Regions from separate parts of the Terribacillus aidingensis genome, predicted to be linked through region 2. Evidence: a T-box and tRNA genes for the amino acid it is inferred to sense, from the RefSeq annotation. Region 2 holds a T-box; the other regions hold tRNA genes.
The links. The T-box of region 2 lies ahead of tyrS (tyrosine--tRNA ligase). A T-box ahead of a tRNA ligase gene usually reads a tRNA of that ligase, here a tRNA-Tyr.
Positions count from the first base shown of each region.

Region 1 (6,129 bases), 1.4 Mb from region 2:
GGTAGTATCAGGTCGCGCGAATACTTCATCCCCAACCTGATAATTCTTCACTTCACTTCCAATCTCAACTATCTTACCTGCAACATCCCAGCCAAGGATAATCGGAAATGACCAATCGAGCATCTGCTTTAAGTAACCTGCACGAAGCTTCCAATCAATCGGATTAACTGAAGTGGCATACACCTCAACAAGCACTTGATTTGGTTTTATTTTAGGTTTCGGCAATTCCTTCTCTACTAATACATTTTTATCGCCGTATTCATTAATTATAACTGCACGCATGAATAACACTCCCTTTTTATCAACTATATTTTTAAGCTCTATTCTTCGTTCTTACCTAAAAAGTCATACCTTCTTATCAGAGCTTGCTAAAAAACGTTTTCTATATCATGGGTAATACAGGATATATTTTAACTTCTATTATCTTTAAATCAAACTGAACTGCTTATAGATGAAATTTATAAAGTTACATTATAGAAAACAATTCGCTATTTAGCCTCTTTGATGACGTTATATATTTAAGTCCAACTATTTTCCTTATGCTTATCCTCTTAAACATGCCATAGCTATTGTTACTAAAATTTAGTCGCCATTATGTAAGCCCTAAGTATTCATATAGATAACATACAAAAAAGACCCTAACTTTACGTTAGAGTCTTGATTTGACAGCTTTGGCATACTGCCTGTGATACCGGTGGCCGGGGTCGAACCGGCACTCCTTACGGAACACGATTTTGAGTCGTGCGCGTCTGCCAATTCCGCCACACCGGCATGTTAAAAGTATCTATGGAGGCGGCAACCGGATTTGAACCGGTGATCAAGGTGTTGCAGACCTTTGCCTTACCACTTGGCTATGCCGCCAATATTGGAGCGGAAGACGGGATTCGAACCCGCGACCCCCACCTTGGCAAGGTGATGTTCTACCACTGAACTACTTCCGCATACAAGTCAGGCTTTATGGATTCCTTAGGAATCCCAGCCTGTTTACTTGGCTATAGCCTAAGCTATATAGAGGGCGATCGATGGGAATCGAACCCACGAATGCCGGAGCCACAATCCGGTGCGTTAACCACTTCGCCACGACCGCCATGATGAGTATGTTATGGCAGGGGTAGCAGGATTTGAACCCACATTTACGGTTTTGGAGACCGTTGCTCTACCATTGAACTATACCCCTATGGTGGAGGGAGTAGGACTCGAACCTACGAACCCGATGGGAGCGGATTTACAGTCCGCCGCGTTTGGCCAACTTCGCTATCCCTCCAATGAGAGTGGCTCGGGACGGAATCGAACCGCCGACACACGGATTTTCAGTCCGTTGCTCTACCGACTGAGCTACCGAGCCATATGTATTAAGTTAAAAAGTGGCGGTCCGGACGGGACTCGAACCCGCGACCTCCTGCGTGACAGGCAGGCATTCTAACCAACTGAACTACCGGACCACTTTATAATGGGATTTTAGTTGCACCCTTCGGGTACTCCCATTTTTCACTATACAAGAAGAAAACTCGACGTAGTAAGTGAAATATTATGGTTGCGGGGGCAGGATTTGAACCTGCGACCTTCGGGTTATGAGCCCGACGAGCTACCCCTGCTCCACCCCGCGATAATAAAAAGGTATTTTCTATGAAACTGATAAAGATGGTGGAGGATGACGGGCTCGAACCGCCGACCCTCTGCTTGTAAGGCAGATGCTCTCCCAGCTGAGCTAATCCTCCGGATTGGTCTTGAAAATAAATGGTGACCCGTACGGGATTCGAACCCGTGTTACCGCCGTGAAAGGGCGGTGTCTTAACCGCTTGACCAACGGGCCATCTATTATGTAATTTTGTGATGGCGGAGAGCGAGGGATTCGAACCCTCGAGACCGCTGTAGCAGCCTACACGATTTCCAATCGTGCTCCTTCGACCTCTCGGACAGCTCTCCGTGGCTCCACAGGCAGGATTCGAACCTGCGACCGATCGGTTAACAGCCGATAGCTCTACCACTGAGCTACTGTGGAATAATCGTGATTGCCTGGCAGCGTCCTACTCTCGCAGGGCGAACCCAACTACCATCGGCGCTGAAGAGCTTAACTGCTGTGTTCGGCATGGGAACAGGTGTGACCTCTTCGCTATTACCACCAGACAATGCAAGAATTCAATTGGAATGAACCCTCAAAACTAGATAAGAAACATGTCTTGCCAGACATTTCATGCGGCCAAGCACCGGAGTGCTTGGACTTTGGCGTTGACTTACTCGTCAGATCCAGCTCCGGGAACCAGAAACTCCAGTCTAAGCGATAGCCCTGCAAGGGTAAAACCACCCTTTCCGGCCTTTCACTTATTCTTGCGTTTCTATGCGGCTCCCTTCGCTTTTCGTTTTAGTTAAGTCCTCGATCGATTAGTATTCGTCAGCTGCACGTGTCACCACGCTTCCACCTCGAACCTATCTACCTCATCGTCTCTGAGGGATCTTACTCATTTAAAATGATGAGAAGTCTCATCTTGAGGGGGGCTTCATGCTTAGATGCTTTCAGCACTTATCCCTTCCGCACGTAGCTACCCAGCTATGCTCCTGGCGGAACAACTGGTGCACCAGCGGTGCGTCCATCCCGGTCCTCTCGTACTAAGGACAGCTCCTCTCAAACTTCTAACGCCCACGACGGATAGGGACCGAACTGTCTCACGACGTTCTGAACCCAGCTCGCGTACCGCTTTAATGGGCGAACAGCCCAACCCTTGGGACCGACTACAGCCCCAGGATGCGATGAGCCGACATCGAGGTGCCAAACCTCCCCGTCGATGTGGACTCTTGGGGGAGATAAGCCTGTTATCCCCGGGGTAGCTTTTATCCGTTGAGCGACGGCCCTTCCATACGGCACCGCCGGATCACTAAGCCCGACTTTCGTCCCTGCTCGACTTGTAGGTCTCGCAGTCAAGCTCCCTTCTGCCTTTGCACGCTACGAATGATTTCCAACCATTCTGAGGGAACCTTTGGGCGCCTCCGTTACTCTTTGGGAGGCGACCGCCCCAGTCAAACTGCCCACCTGACACTGTCTCCGAACCGGATAACGGTTCTGGGTTAGAATGTCAATACAGCCAGGGTGGTATCCCACGGATGCCTCCACCGAAGCTGGCGCTCCGGCTTCTAAGGCTCCCACCTATCCTGTACAAGCTGTACCAACATTCCATATCAGGCTACAGTAAAGCTCCACGGGGTCTTTCCGTCCTGTCGCGGGTAATGCGCATCTTCACGCATAGTATAATTTCACCGGGTCTCTCGTTGAGACAGTGCCCAAGTCGTTGCACCTTTCGTGCGGGTCGGAACTTACCCGACAAGGAATTTCGCTACCTTAGGACCGTTATAGTTACGGCCGCCGTTTACTGGGGCTTCGGTTCACAGCTTCGGGACGAAGTCCCTAACCATTCCCCTTAACCTTCCAGCACCGGGCAGGTGTCAGCCCCTATACTTCGCCTTACGGCTTTGCAGAGACCTGTGTTTTTGCTAAACAGTCGCTTGGGCCTTTTCACTGCGGCTTCTCCTTAAAAGAAGCACCCCTTCTCCCGAAGTTACGGGGTCATTTTGCCGAGTTCCTTAACGAGAGTTCTCCCGATCATCTTCGGTTACTCACCGTGCCTACCTGTGTCGGTTTGCGGTACGGGCACCTATTTCCTCACTAGAGGCTTTTCTTGGCAGTGTGAAATCAGGAACTTCGGTACTAAATTTCCCTCCCCATAACCGCCTGGAATAGTGTTGAGTGGATTTGCCTGCTCAACTTCCTCACGGCTTGGACGCGCATAACCAGCAGCGCGCTTTCCCTATCCTCCTGCGTCCCCCCATCGTTCAAGCGGATTTAGGTGGTACAGGAATATCAACCTGTTGTCCATCGCCTACGCCTTTCGGCCTCGGCTTAGGCCCCGACTAACCCTGAGCGGACGAGCCTTCCTCAGGAAACCTTGGGCTTTCGATGAAAGAGATTCTCACTCTTTTTTCGCTACTCATACCGGCATTCTCACTTCTAAGCGCTCCAGCCGTCCTCACGATCGACCTTCACTGCCCTTAGAACGCTCTCCTACCACTGACATCGTAGATGTCAATCCGCAGCTTCGGTGGTGTGTTTAGCCCCGGTATATTTTCGGCGCAGCGTCACTCGACCAGTGAGCTATTACGCACTCTTTCAATGATGGCTGCTTCTAAGCCAACATCCTGGTTGTCTAAGCAACGCCACATCCTTTTCCACTTAACACACACTTTGGGACCTTAGCTGGCGGTCTGGGCTGTTTCCCTTTCGACCATGAACCTTATCACCCATAGTCTGACTCCCAAAGTAGATTGATTGGCATTCGGAGTTTGACTGAATTCGGTAACCCGATGAGGGCCCCTAGTCCAATCAGTGCTCTACCTCCAACCATCATCCTTTGAGGCTAGCCCTAAAGCTATTTCGGAGAGAACCAGCTATCTCCGTGTTCGATTGGCATTTCACCCCTACCCACACCTCATCCCCGCACTTTTCAACGTGCGTGGGTTCGGGCCTCCAGTCAGTGTTACCTGACCTTCACCCTGGACATGGGTAGATCACACGGTTTCGGGTCTACGACCACCTACTATATCGCCCTATTCAGACTCGCTTTCGCTGCGGCTCCGTCTATACAACTTAACCTTGCAGGGGATCGTAACTCGCCGGTCCATTCTACAAAAGGTACGCCGTCACCCATTAACGGGCTTCGACTACTTGTAGGCACACGGTTTCAGGATCTATTTCACTCCCCTTCCGGGGTGCTTTTCACCTTTCCCTCACGGTACTGGTTCACTATCGGTCACTAGGGAGTATTTAGCCTTGGGAGATGGTCCTCCCGGATTCCGACGGAATTTCACGTGTTCCGCCGTACTCAGGATACACTCCGGAGGAAACCACATTTCAAATACAGGGCTCTTACCTTCTATGGCGGGCCATTCCAAGCCGCTTCGTCTATATGGTTTCTTTGTAACTCCAAAGGAGTGTCCTACAACCCCAGAAGGCTTGCCTTCTGGTTTGGGCTAATTCCGTTTCGCTCGCCGCTACTCAGGAAATCGCATTTGCTTTCTCTTCCTCCGGGTAATGAGATGTTTCAGTTCCCCGGGTCTGCCTCGTATCACCTATGTATTCAGTGATACGTACTATCCAATAACGGATAGCGGGTTCCCCCATTCGGAAATCTTCGGATCAAAGCTTACTTACAGCTCCCCGAAGCATATCGGTGTTAGTCCCGTCCTTCATCGGCTCCTAGTGCCAAGGCATCCACCGTGCGCCCTTCTTCACTTAACTAATAACGCATGATAAATCTATAAATCGCGACAATAAATTGTCGGCTTTAAAGTTTGATGTTCTGGCATGTTGTTTCTTATCTAGTTTTCAAGGTTCACAAGAGAGATTGATCTCTCAAAACTGAACAAACAACCAATTACGATGTCTACTACGAAGTAGTAGTTCCAATTATCCTTAGAAAGGAGGTGATCCAGCCGCACCTTCCGATACGGCTACCTTGTTACGACTTCACCCCAATCATTGATCCCACCTTCGGCGGCTGGCTCCAAAAGGTTACCTCACCGACTTCGGGTGTTACCAACTCTCGTGGTGTGACGGGCGGTGTGTACAAGGCCCGGGAACGTATTCACCGCGGCATGCTGATCCGCGATTACTAGCGATTCCGGCTTCATGCAGGCGAGTTGCAGCCTGCAATCCGAACTGAGAATGGTTTTATGGGATTCGCTTAGCCTCGCGGCTTTGCTGCCCTTTGTACCATCCATTGTAGCACGTGTGTAGCCCAGGTCATAAGGGGCATGATGATTTGACGTCATCCCCACCTTCCTCCGGTTTGTCACCGGCAGTCACTCTAGAGTGCCCAACTGAATGCTGGCAACTAGAATCAAGGGTTGCGCTCGTTGCGGGACTTAACCCAACATCTCACGACACGAGCTGACGACAACCATGCACCACCTGTCACGCTGTCCCCGAAGGGAACGCTCTGTCTCCAGAGTTGTCAGCGGATGTCAAGACCTGGTAAGGTTCTTCGCGTTGCTTCGAATTAAACCACATGCTCCACCGCTTGTGCGGGCCCCCGTCAATTCTTTTGAGTTTCAGCCTTGCGGCCGTACTCCCCAGGCGGA
Region 1 is NZ_CP159996.1:843,296-849,424, reverse strand. Features, by position in the region: gene ABXS78_RS04650 (NADP-dependent oxidoreductase) at 1-282, opposite strand, end outside; tRNA gene ABXS78_RS04645 (tRNA-Leu) at 690-771, opposite strand; tRNA gene ABXS78_RS04640 (tRNA-Cys) at 788-861, opposite strand; tRNA gene ABXS78_RS04635 (tRNA-Gly) at 867-941, opposite strand; tRNA gene ABXS78_RS04630 (tRNA-His) at 1,015-1,087, opposite strand; tRNA gene ABXS78_RS04625 (tRNA-Trp) at 1,104-1,177, opposite strand; tRNA gene ABXS78_RS04620 (tRNA-Tyr) at 1,179-1,264, opposite strand; tRNA gene ABXS78_RS04615 (tRNA-Phe) at 1,273-1,345, opposite strand; tRNA gene ABXS78_RS04610 (tRNA-Asp) at 1,366-1,442, opposite strand; tRNA gene ABXS78_RS04605 (tRNA-Met) at 1,532-1,606, opposite strand; tRNA gene ABXS78_RS04600 (tRNA-Val) at 1,643-1,718, opposite strand; tRNA gene ABXS78_RS04595 (tRNA-Glu) at 1,739-1,813, opposite strand; tRNA gene ABXS78_RS04590 (tRNA-Ser) at 1,835-1,926, opposite strand; tRNA gene ABXS78_RS04585 (tRNA-Asn) at 1,928-2,002, opposite strand; rRNA gene rrf (5S ribosomal RNA) at 2,015-2,127, opposite strand; rRNA gene ABXS78_RS04575 (23S ribosomal RNA) at 2,363-5,287, opposite strand; rRNA gene ABXS78_RS04570 (16S ribosomal RNA) at 5,466-6,129, opposite strand, start outside.
Region 1: it encodes a tRNA-Tyr, which carries the amino acid that the T-box ahead of tyrS (tyrosine--tRNA ligase) is inferred to sense. The anticodon was not compared.

Region 2 (6,129 bases):
GTTCAATTCTACTGCGGAAGTCATACAAGCAATTTTCTTCCAATTCTAAAACATCCATCAAAATGGAATGTCCACCGTCCGTCCCGATCAGTTCCATCAGAGTGGACATTAAAGCATTCCGAATCTGCATTTCATTGCCCTCTATATGGTAGCCTTGCTTTCGTGAATATCGAATTTGTAATTGGAAGGGTTCAAGCTGCTTCTGCAGGCTTTTTAAATCTCGAAGAATTGTATTTCTGCTGATATCCAACGAAATAGAAAAATAATCCAGTGAAAGGTCGTCCTTACTTACCAGCATACAAAGAAGCAGATGCATACGTTGACGGACAGACAATATAGAAGAATGACTTTGCTCAACAGACTCCTTCACATGGTTTAGCGTTGTAAATACTTTTTCGTCGATAAGGAAATAGCCTTGTGAAGTTCGCTCGATCAATGGCAAGCCCATTTGATTGAGCCAGCTGTTGACCTTATTAATGGTGTAGCCTAACTGTCTTTTTGAAAGGTCGAATCTTTTTTCGATTAAGTTACTCGATACACTTGGATTACTGAGTAAAGCATCCAGGATAGCTGCGTTACGTTCATTAAGATTCATCAAATCCTCCTTTCTATAAATAGCTTAGCATGCGTTCCACATATTTGTGTATGCGCTTTCATTATCATCAATGGGAGAATGAATGTACAGCATGAGACGGAACCCCATCTTTATTTGATTTGATTGCACATAAAAAGGCTTCATCAGCACCTAGGCACTGATGAAGCCTTTAAATAATACTATCTTCTCGTTCTATTCAGTTCATTTGCGTTCTGATCGTTTGTATTTGGTTCTGCATGCAAACCGTCATTTGGTTTATCGGTTGCATATAGACCATCTGCCGTCAAGCCTTTTTCTCCTTCTGTTGCATGGTCACTTCGATCCTTTGGAGTTGCTGTGCTGGCAGCAGCAGTAGTAGGGTTTACAGGTTTATTTTCTGCATACAGCAATACTTTCCCTGCTTTTAGTTCATCAGCATAACGGTCTTTCTCCGTTTCTGAAAGACTCAGGTTCTTCAGGACTTTCTCTTCTGGATCTTCACTGGAAAAGAAGGACGCGAATTTTGTGCCAAAGGAACCATTTGCTTCCTTATAATGAACATCTCTCTTATTTCCTAGAATACTATTATCAGGTTTCTTATCTACAATGACCGTGATATCCTCCTCCGGTACGCCAGCAGAGATCAATTCATTTACTCGTACAATTGCATCGCTCTCATTGATGAATGTTTCGATTGTATTTGTATTAACCATTATTGTTGCCTCCTATTTAATTTACGTTCTGGTAAATGCGAAAGCACTAGATGGTTATTACATTCCCGCTCCTCTTCTAATGAAACATAAAAAGCACTGTCCGGCTGGGACAGTGCTTTTCATATTAAGCAAATTTCAATAATGTATACTTTTTCTTTCCGCGGCGGATGATGATGAATCGTTCGTCGATTCGATCCGCTTTTGTGAGAACACGGGATACGTCTTCTTCTTTTTCACCGTTGATTCGGATTGCACCATTAGAGATGTCTTCTCTTGCCTGGCGTTTTGAAGAAGAGATTCCTGCTTCCACTAACATATCAACAAGCGGTTTGTCTTCGTCGGCTGCCGTATGAGACGGGACATCCTTGAATCCTTGTTCGATTTCAGCACCATTCAGGGAAGCAATATCTCCGCTGAATAGAGCCTGTGAAATCTTGATTGCCTGCTCCAATGCTTCTTTACCATGTACAAGCGTTGTCATCTCTTCCGCCAGCTTCGTTTGAGCAAGACGTTTTTCCGGCTCATTTTCCACGCTTTGTTCATACGCTGCTATTTCCTCAAGAGACATGAAAGTGAAATATTTCATGAACTTGATTACATCGCGATCATCTGTGTTGAACCAGAATTGGTAGAATTCATAAGGAGTTGTACGTTCTGGGCTTAGCCACACAGCTCCCCCAGCTGTTTTACCGAATTTTGTCCCGTCAGCTTTCGTAATAAGCGGAACAGTTAGGGCAAATGCCTTATCCTGCTCTTCTTCATTATTGCCAGCGTGAGTCCGGCGGATCAATTCCATTCCAGCTGTAATATTCCCCCATTGATCACTTCCGCCAATTTGCAGCGTCACATTTTCTTTTTCGTACAAGCGCAGGTAATCCAAGGATTGTAAGATCATGTACGTGAATTCGGTAAAGGAAATACCATTTGCCAATCTGGACTCGACTGAATCTTTCGCCAGCATATAATTGACTCCAAAATGTTTCCCGATATCGCGAAGGAAATCAATGATGCTCATAGCCCCGAGCCAGTCTGCGTTATTCACTGCTTTGGCAGCATTTTCACCTTCATCAAAGTTCAAAATGCTGGCAAGCTGTTTCTGGATACCTTGGCTGAAGCTTTCTACTGTTGCGACATCATTTAAGTTGCGTTCATCAGAACGTCCGCTTGGATCCCCGATCATTCCTGTGCCTCCGCCGATAAGCGCTATCGGACGGTGACCTGCTTGCTGGAATCGTTTCAGCATAAGCATAGGAACAAGATGTCCGATATGCAAGCTGTCGGCTGTTGGGTCAAACCCACAGTACAAACTTACCTGCTGGCTGGATAGATGCTTCTCCAATCCTGCATCATCACTCGTCTGCTGAACCAGACCTCTGTCTTTCAAATCCTGTAAAATAGACATATTGACCACTCCTCACTCACATTTGAGAATAAAAAAAACCCCATCCCTAAAAAAAAGGGACGAGGAATAACTCGCGGTACCACCCTTGTTGCAGTGTAAACTGCCACTCGGTTTGCTAACGGATATACATCCGTCCCCTGCTTGAACAGGAGAAGCTCCAGCTTGTAATTGGCAAAACAACTGTATACTGACTCGCACCGGCCGTCAGCTCTCTGCAACAGGGAATCGTTCCGCTACTATAACCTTCAACGCAATATTTTATAATGACTGTTCCTACATTATTACCATATGCTTGATTAAAATGCAACACGGATTTTGGACTCACTACGGAAATTGACTATTATGGTATAATAGACAAACCAATTCGGGGGTGAAATATGCAAATCAAAGTAATATGGACGAGAATTAGCAAAAGAATTGCGGAAGCTTGGAAAGCAGGCCGAATTCAGCGGAATTCTCGTATCACATATGACGTCATCTGGAACTTATTCCTCTTTTTCCTGCTTATAGCTGGCGTCGGAATTTTCTTTGCTGCTGGGGCCGGTGCAGGTTATTTTGCATCACTTGTGAAAAATGAGCCTGTTCGTTCCTATGACTCTATGAAAGAAGATATCTACAATTACGAGGAGACCTCTTCCATCTTCTTTGCTGATAATGTTTTCCTCGGCGATATCAAAACTGACCTTTATCGTGAAGATGTGAAGCTGGATGACATTTCTCCATATGTCATCCATGGAATAATCGCAACGGAGGATGATAATTTCGAAACGCATGATGGTGTTGTGCCGAAATCTATTCTCCGTGCACTGATGCAGGAAGCGACGAATTCAGAAACAAAAACCGGTGGCAGTACGCTGACACAGCAGCTTGTCAAAAATCAGATACTGACCAACGAAGTATCCTTTGAACGGAAAGCGAAGGAAATCATTCTGGCGATGCGCTTGGAAAAAGTGATGAATAAGGATGAGATTCTGGAAGCTTACATGAATATCGTTCCGTTCGGGAGAAATCTTTCCGGGCATAATATTGCCGGCGTACAGACAGCCGCTCAAGGTATCTTCGGTGTGGATGCAAAAGATCTCTCCCTGCCTCAAGCTGCTTTCTTAGCAGGATTGCCACAAAGTCCGACGGCTTATTCACCGTTTACGAATAGCGGAGAGATAAAGGAAGAAACTGCCCTTCAGCCGGGTTTGAACAGGATGAAGCAAGTGCTTAACCGGATGCTGGATGAAGGCTATATCAACCAGAACGAATATGACGAAGCAATTGGTTATGATATAACTAAAGATTTTGCAGAAGCGAAACCTGCATCCGATGACGACTATGGCTATTTGACTACCGAGGTCGAGCAGCGTGCCGCAGATATTATTGCGATTCAGCTCGCTGAACAGGATGGTCATTCCGAGAAAGACTTGAACAAAGATAATGACCTGAAAAACGAATATCTTGAAAAAGCAGAACGAGATATTCGCCAAAAAGGTTACCAAATCCATACGACAATTAATAAAGATATGTATGTGGCGCAGCAGAAAATAGCGAAAGACTATGCGTATTATCAGCCTGATCACTGGGTGGAACGGACGAATAGTGACGGGAAAACAGAAACTGTTTCAGAGCCTATTGAAGCTGGATCCATCATGATTGAAAATAAGACTGGTAAAATACTAAGTTTTGTCGGCGGACGTGATTATGAGAAAAACCAAGTCAATCATGCAACTGATACGAAGCGCTCAAACGGCAGTACGATGAAACCGCTGCTTGTATATGCTCCAGCAATGGAAGAAGGTACTTTGCAGCCGGGGAGTGTAATGGGTGACTTAAGTAAGAAATTCACTGTACCAGGCCAGACAAAAACATGGAACCCTGGAAACTACGGTGGTGTATATCATGGACTTGTGACTGCACGAAAAGCTTTGGAGGAATCTTATAATGTACCTGCAGCTAAAGCCTATAAGTCGATAGTCAACCTAGATCCTGCTAGCAAGTACTTAGAGAAAATGGGGATCACAACTTTGACCGAAGGAGATCACTCACAACTTGCTGCTTCCTTAGGCGGCTTGGACTATGGTACAACAGTAGAGGAAAACGTAAACGCCTATGCAACATTTGGTAACAACGGAGAATTCACAGATGCTTATATGATTGAATCTATCACGACAAAGGACGGCAAGGAAGTATACAAGCATGAGTCCAAGTCGAATAAAGTATTCAGCCCGCAGACAAATTATTTAATGCTAGATATGATGCGCGGCGTTCTTGATAACGGAACAGCAACCTATGCTAAATCACAGCTCTCCAATAAGAATGTCGATTGGGCAGGTAAAACTGGTACATCCCAGGATTATCATGATTCCTGGTTCGTTGCTACCAATCCGAATGTTACTGTCGGTGTATGGATGGGTTATGATAAACAAGATTCCATTCAAACATCAGGAATGGGATATAGCCAGCGAAATCAGCTGCTTTGGACACAGTTAGTAAACAGTGCAACCAAAATCGATTCCGAACTAATGGCTCCAAGCCAATCATTCAAGCAGCCAGATGGATTGACGAAGGCGTCTTATTGCGCAATTGGCGGCGGGAAACCAACTGATCTTTGTAAGCAAGCCGGAATGGTTAAAACCGATCTGTTCGATAAAGATCATGTACCAGCCAAAGCAGATGACAGCTTGATTAAACAAAACGGTAAAATCGTTCTCAACCCTGATTTTGTAAAAGAGAACGAATTACAGGGAGTAAGCATCGAACAGCTCTTCCCTAACAATGAGAAAGTTCAAAAACTCATTGGAACTGCTGCAAGCGGCAGCACTGCAAAAAAATCGGATGATACAAATGACACTGTGAAGACCAGTTCCGGTGCACCGCTTCCGCCAACAAATGTCTCAAAAGCGGAGAACAAGCTGACGTGGACGCAGTCAAAGACTGATGACGTGAAAGGATATCGCATTCTGCAAAAGCAGGGAAATGATTTCAAGCAGATCGGATTCAGCGATCAATCCTCGTTTAATCTTCCTGACACTGATTCCACTTATCAAATCAAAGCTGTTGGCAAGGACGACAAAGAATCCGAAACAATTACCCTATAAAAAAAACTAGCGTATCCGATTGGATACGCTAGTTTTTATTTTGTGGAATTTCGTTCGATGATGCGATGAGGAAGGATAACGTTCTTTTCTGATACTTCCTCTTTATTCATAAGCTTCGTCAATAGACGCATTGCTACCGCGCCTATATCGTAAGTAGGCTGTACAACGGTGGAAAGTGTCGGACGGACCATCGTTGCAAGTCTTGTATTGTCATACCCTACCACTTCAATATCCTCTGGTACACGCAAGCCATTATCCTGGAAGCCATGGATGACACCAAGCGCCATTTCATCAGAAGATACGAATACAGCAGAAGGACGATCTGCCAAGTCTGCCAGCTGTTTCGCAGCTTCA
Region 2 is NZ_CP159996.1:2,256,476-2,262,604, forward strand. Features, by position in the region: gene ABXS78_RS11945 (BglG family transcription antiterminator) at 1-595, opposite strand, end outside; gene ABXS78_RS11950 (general stress protein) at 775-1,287, opposite strand; gene tyrS (tyrosine--tRNA ligase) at 1,412-2,689, opposite strand; T-box leader at 2,742-2,947, opposite strand; gene ABXS78_RS11960 (transglycosylase domain-containing protein) at 3,067-5,775, shown strand; gene ccpA (catabolite control protein A) at 5,811-6,129, opposite strand, start outside.

Region 3 (6,129 bases), 1.4 Mb from region 2:
AAAAGAAATAAAACGATTTTTTGGCGAAAGACCAATATGCTGCTTTTCGGTGACTTATCATTTCGAATGAAAGATAATGCTAGAACCTTTTTTATGGTAGCGATTATATCAACCGTTGCTTTTAGTGCCATCGGGTCATTATATGGTTTTCAATCTTATCTTACAAAAGGGATAAAAGAGGTAAATCCATACACGTATACGTATAGTCCTTTTTTAGATGAGAGTGACGAAGTGATTGAGCAAGATATGCAGCAGATCGATGCCATCTTAGATGAAGAGAAAATCAACGCAGACATGGAATCAACGGACTTGGCATTTTATGATACATCTGTGGAAGAATCGCCTGTATTGATAGTGAAAGCCTCTGATTATAACCGATTCGCGGCATTAATAGATGAGAAGGAACTGCACCCAGAGGAAAATAAAGCAATCGTAATAGAACAAAGTAATGCGGTAATCACGGATGGGCAGAAAGCTAGTGACATATTGATGACATCCAGCGTTCAGCTGGAAAACGGGCAAGAAATTCAACCGAGTAACACAGTAGAGTCTGCAGTAGGGTTAGGGTTAACTGGTTATTATGTTGTCAACGATAGTACTTATACTAAACTTGGAACACCAATAAGGACGGATTTCACGGCTGCATGGAATGTAGCTGAAGGAAACGATAATCAATTAATTGAAGCTGGTAAAAAGTTAGAGGATCAAGTAGAACATAAGGTGTTTTCTGTTGATTATACGCTTTATGAAATCAATAAAGCATATGGACCGATTTTATTTATCGGCTTGTTTATCGGCATTGTGTTCTTTGTCTCTGCTGGTAGCTTTCTTTACTTTCGATTGTTCACGGATATCGATGGGGAAAAGCGCAAATTCCAGTCGATTGCCAAAATTGGTCTGACACAATCGGAATTGAAAAAAGTCGTGAATCGGCAGATTGCTATTTTGTTTTTCTCGCCGATTGTAATAGCACTTGTACATGGCACGGTAGCTCTTACTGCTTTATCGCGTTTGTTTAACTACAATTTGACAGCTGAATCTGCCCTTGTTTTGGGAAGCTTTGCGGTTATTCAAGTACTTTACTTCTTGGTTGTACGATTTATTTATATGAAACAGGTAATAAGATCGGTATTTTAATTAGGATCGTTGTTTAAGGGTTGGCAAGAAACCGATTATGAAAATCGAAAACTGCTGGATCAGGTGATCCGGCAGTTTTTATGGTTGTGTCATATAATCAACAACAGCATGTTTTCCTTTTAAAGTTAATAGGGGCAAGGTACCGTGACTTTAGCTATCCGCTTAAAGAAGGAGATTGATGACATAGAAGCATTATATTATTACTTGCTTTATGCGGGTTTAAAAGTAATTCTGTCGCTAGTTGCCAAATTGCTTTCTATTCATGTAAAATAAGAGTTGCGGATTTATTGAAGAGACCTTAAATCTTTGATGAGTTAGCTATTAAATTTTATGGTAAAAGAAAGTAACGCAAAAAAATCTAGTTATTTTTAAATATTGTATTGCTTTTTGTTTCTGTAGCATATATAATCTAACTTGTCCTTAAGAAAAGGGCAGCATACATAAGAGGTCTGGTGGTAATAGCGAAGAGGTCACACCTGTTCCCATGCCGAACACAGTAGTTAAGCTCTTCAGCGCCGATGGTAGTTGGGTTCGCCCTGCGAGAGTAGGACGCTGCCAGGCATTACGATTATTCCACAGTAGCTCAGTGGTAGAGCTATCGGCTGTTAACCGATCGGTCGCAGGTTCGAATCCTGCCTGTGGAGCCACGGAGAGCTGTCCGAGTGGTCGAAGGAGCACGATTGGAAATCGTGTAGGCTGCTACAGCGGTCTCGAGGGTTCGAATCCCTCGCTCTCCGCCATACAAACTTTCATACATAGATGGCCCGTTGGTCAAGCGGTTAAGACACCGCCCTTTCACGGCGGTAACACGGGTTCGAATCCCGTACGGGTCACCATTTATTTTCAAGACCAATCCGGAGGATTAGCTCAGCTGGGAGAGCATCTGCCTTACAAGCAGAGGGTCGGCGGTTCGAGCCCGTCATCCTCCACCATCTTTATCAGTTTCATAGAAAATACCTTTTTATTATCGCGGGGTGGAGCAGGGGTAGCTCGTCGGGCTCATAACCCGAAGGTCGCAGGTTCAAATCCTGCCCCCGCAACCATAATATTTCACTTACTACGTCGAGTTTTCTTCTTGTATAGTGAAAAATGGGAGTACCCGAAGTGTGCAACTAAAATCCCATTATAAAGTGGTCCGGTAGTTCAGTTGGTTAGAATGCCTGCCTGTCACGCAGGAGGTCGCGGGTTCGAGTCCCGTCCGGACCGCCACTTTTTACAACATTGTATGTTACATAATGGCTCGGTAGCTCAGTCGGTAGAGCAACGGACTGAAAATCCGTGTGTCGGCGGTTCGATTCCGTCCCGAGCCACTCTCATCGGAGGGATAGCGAAGTTGGCCAAACGCGGCGGACTGTAAATCCGCTCCCATCGGGTTCGTAGGTTCGAGTCCTACTCCCTCCACCACAGGGGTATAGTTTAATGGTAGAACAACGGTCTCCAAAACCGTCGGTGTGGGTTCAACTCCTACTACCCCTGCCATAACATATGTATCATGGCGGTCGTGGCGAAGGGGTTAACGCACCGGATTGTGGCTCCGGCATTCGTGGGTTCAATTCCCATCGATCGCCCTCCATATAGCTTTAGGCTATAGCCAAGTAAACAGGCTGGGATTCCTATGGAATCCTTTTAGCCTGACTTGTATGCGAAAGTAGTTCAGTGGTAGAACACCACCTTGCCAAGGTGGGGGTCGCGGGTTCGAATCCCGTCTTTCGCTCCATTTAATTGGCGGCATAGCCAAGTGGTAAGGCAAAGGTCTGCAACACCTTGATCACCGGTTCAAATCCGGTTGCCGCCTCCATAGATACTTTTAACATGCCGGTGTGGCGGAATTGGCAGACGCGCACGACTCAAAATCGTGTTCCGTAAGGAGTGCCGGTTCGACCCCGGCCACCGGTATCACACAGATCATCGTATTGCCAAGCGATGATAAAGGACTTCAGAATTTCTGAAGTCTTTTTTTGTGGAAAAAAAGATTTTAGTAAAGATAAAACGATGGGAGAAACACAGATGAAAAAAACGGCTTATATTCTTTTCTTATTATTACTTACCTTTCTTGCAGCGTGCTCATCAAATGATGATACTGCGAACAGATCAGAGAAGGAAACAGCAAAAGCTTCAGCAAGTGAGGCAAGTGATGAAGAAGGTGGCGTTGAAGTGGATAAAAATCTGCTTAGCGTTGAAGTATCCTTGCCGGCTTCGTTTTTTGAAGGGCAAAGCGCTGAAGATGTTATAGCAGATGCAAAAGAAGAGGGAATAGAAGTAACAGCAAATGACGATGGGTCTTATACATATAAGATGTCTAAATCAGAACATAAAAAATTGATGGACGAAATGAGTGCTGAACTTGATAAATCCACTGCTGAGATGGTATCAAGCGGTGACTATCCATCAATTAAAGATATCAGCTATAACAAAGATTTCTCAGAATTTACTATGGTAGTGGATAAAGAAGCTTATGAGAATAGCATGGATGGATTTGCTAGTTTAGGGTTAGGTATGTCCGGAATGATGTACCAGCTATTTAACGGAGCTGATCCTGATGAATATTCTATAACGATTTCTGTAGAAGATGAAGCAAGCGGCGAAGTTATTGGTGAAGTTGTGTATCCAGATGCAATGGAAGATGTGGAATAAATAATAGACTACCTACAGCACTATGACTTTTTGTCATAGTGCTGTTTCTTTATATTATAGATGATAGGAAATAGTCAGTGCCAATCAGTATTACGATAAAGTAATTTGCGTTGAAAAGCGTCAGTACAAATAAAGAGATCCCAGCTTTAGAGCTGAGATCTCTATGTTAGGACTAGCTATCCAATCAATCCCATCGACTGCTTATACCCCTGCAAATAAGTCATTTCCGCTGGGCTTCCTTTTTCAAAGCTGCTCATAGCGCGGTGCCAGAGCGGGTATATTGGTACTGGACGGGCTGCTGATTCAATAAGGTCATGCTCTTCTTGTGTTAGTTTTATTTCGAATGAAGCAATGTTTTCCTTCAATTGTTCTTCATTGCGAGCTGCAATAACAATCGGTCCTACGTTTGGACGGTCTCTGACCCATGCGTAAGCGATTTGCGGCACAGAAGCATTATGATTTGCTGCTACTTCTTCCAGTGCATCAATCACCTTATAAAGTCGTTCCTGATCCTTCACATAAGGCTCTGACCAACCGGCGCCTTGGCGGGTGTTTTCGGGTGCAGTTTTATTCCGTCCGATCTTACCGTTTAGCAGTCCTTCACCGAGCGGACTCCAAATCATGTTGCCAATGCCGAGTTCCGTTCCTGCTGGAAGCAGCTCATATTCTGATTCACGAGCTTCTGGTGTGTAATAGATTTGCTGCGTGATTGGCGTGATATACCCAGGCTGCTGAGCAACAGTGAAAGTTCTCGCAAGTGCCCAGCCGCTGTAGTTAGAAACACCCCAATATCGGATTTTTCCTTTTCTAATGAGGTTCGTCATCGTTTCAATCGTTTCCTCGACTGGTGTCTGTCCGTCCCATAGATGGACAAAATACAAGTCAAGATAATCCGTACCAAGTCTTTGCAGCGATCGATCGATGCTTGCTTCAATATTAATGCGCGAAGCCCCTCCATTGTTTGGGCCATCTCCTAGTTGGAAGCCCGTCTTCGAATTAATTAGAACTTCGTCCCGGCGTCCCTTGATAGCAGCACCTAGTACGCGTTCTGAATCTCCCTCAGAATAAAGGTTCGCGGTATCAAACATATTGATCCCAGCCTCTAAGGACATATCCACCATTCTGCGTGCTTCATCTTCTTTTACATTACCGGCAGCTTCAAAGCCATTCGTACCGCTGAATGGGATCATTCCGAGTATATACTTTGGAACTCGAAGACCGGAGTTTCCTAAATTAATATATTCCATGGTTGCCTCCTCATTAAAAGTTGTTTAATATCATGCATCTTAGCTACAATACCCGACCTCCAATTTAGTAAAACTATCCAATGACTAGTGTATATAACTCTCCATTATGCTGAGAATTCGTGCATGCTGTCCTTTCATAATAGGGAAAGAGAAATCCAGAAAAAAGTGTTGTTAGGAACAATGATACGGAAAGACTCAAATTGTAAAAGGGTATCCAAAAATAATGAAAAGAATAATTTAAATTGACTGAAAACTTGAAATATATTATCATTCATACATGTCTTTATTTGAATATTAACTATTCAATTGTTTTAAAAATACAGCAAGAAGATAGGAGACCCCTCATGTCACAAATGCTAGCGTTAGTCATACTTACCCTTATTTTATTTATTGGTGATTTAGTTGCGGTTCGGACGAAGGCTTGGGTGCCATCTATATTCATTTGTGCAATTTTATTTCTTGTAGGTTATTGGACCTTCTTCCCTGCAGATATCGTGGCAGTGGCTGGTGTTCCTCCAGTTGTGGCGACGATGATGATGTACCTTTTGATTACCAATATGGGGACATTGCTGTCAGTTAAAGAATTGAAAGCGCAGTGGAAAACGATTGTGATTGCACTGTCTGGTATTTTGGGAATCGTTGTTTTGCTGCTATCGGTTGGAACACTTATTTATGGCTTTGAAACAATGGTCGTAGCGATTCCGCCTTTAGTCGGCGGAGTAGTTTCTGCCCTGATCATGTCTGATGCAGCTAGTGCGGCAGGTCTTTCGTCGTTAGCGGTGTTTGCTATCGTCATTTACGTGATGCAAGGGTTTGCCGGCTATCCGATTACATCTTTTGTATTGAAGAAAGAAGGGAAAAGACTGTTGAAGCTTTACCGGAATGGAGAGCTTCAGGTGGACGTGACTGATAAAGCAAAAGAAGAAATAGCTGCTACTGTGGAAACAGCACCATCCAAATGGAGATTGCCTGAAAAATACAACACGGATTTCCTTAAGTTCTTCAAGCTGGCACTAGTTTCTTATGCAGCCTATCTTGTATCAACTCTGGTGGCACCATTGTTCGCAGTCAGTCCATTCGTCCTTTGTTTGTTGTTCGGAGTTATTGCCTC
Region 3 is NZ_CP159996.1:853,597-859,725, forward strand. Features, by position in the region: gene ABXS78_RS04670 (ABC transporter permease) at 1-1,137, shown strand, start outside; gene ABXS78_RS04675 (hypothetical protein) at 1,282-1,410, shown strand; rRNA gene rrf (5S ribosomal RNA) at 1,586-1,698, shown strand; tRNA gene ABXS78_RS04685 (tRNA-Asn) at 1,710-1,784, shown strand; tRNA gene ABXS78_RS04690 (tRNA-Ser) at 1,786-1,877, shown strand; tRNA gene ABXS78_RS04695 (tRNA-Glu) at 1,899-1,973, shown strand; tRNA gene ABXS78_RS04700 (tRNA-Val) at 1,994-2,069, shown strand; tRNA gene ABXS78_RS04705 (tRNA-Met) at 2,106-2,180, shown strand; tRNA gene ABXS78_RS04710 (tRNA-Asp) at 2,270-2,346, shown strand; tRNA gene ABXS78_RS04715 (tRNA-Phe) at 2,375-2,447, shown strand; tRNA gene ABXS78_RS04720 (tRNA-Tyr) at 2,456-2,541, shown strand; tRNA gene ABXS78_RS04725 (tRNA-Trp) at 2,543-2,616, shown strand; tRNA gene ABXS78_RS04730 (tRNA-His) at 2,632-2,706, shown strand; tRNA gene ABXS78_RS04735 (tRNA-Gly) at 2,780-2,854, shown strand; tRNA gene ABXS78_RS04740 (tRNA-Cys) at 2,862-2,935, shown strand; tRNA gene ABXS78_RS04745 (tRNA-Leu) at 2,952-3,033, shown strand; gene ABXS78_RS04750 (hypothetical protein) at 3,145-3,771, shown strand; gene ABXS78_RS04755 (aldo/keto reductase) at 3,948-5,018, opposite strand; gene ABXS78_RS04760 (hypothetical protein) at 5,363-6,129, shown strand, end outside.
Region 3: it encodes a tRNA-Tyr, which carries the amino acid that the T-box ahead of tyrS (tyrosine--tRNA ligase) is inferred to sense. The anticodon was not compared.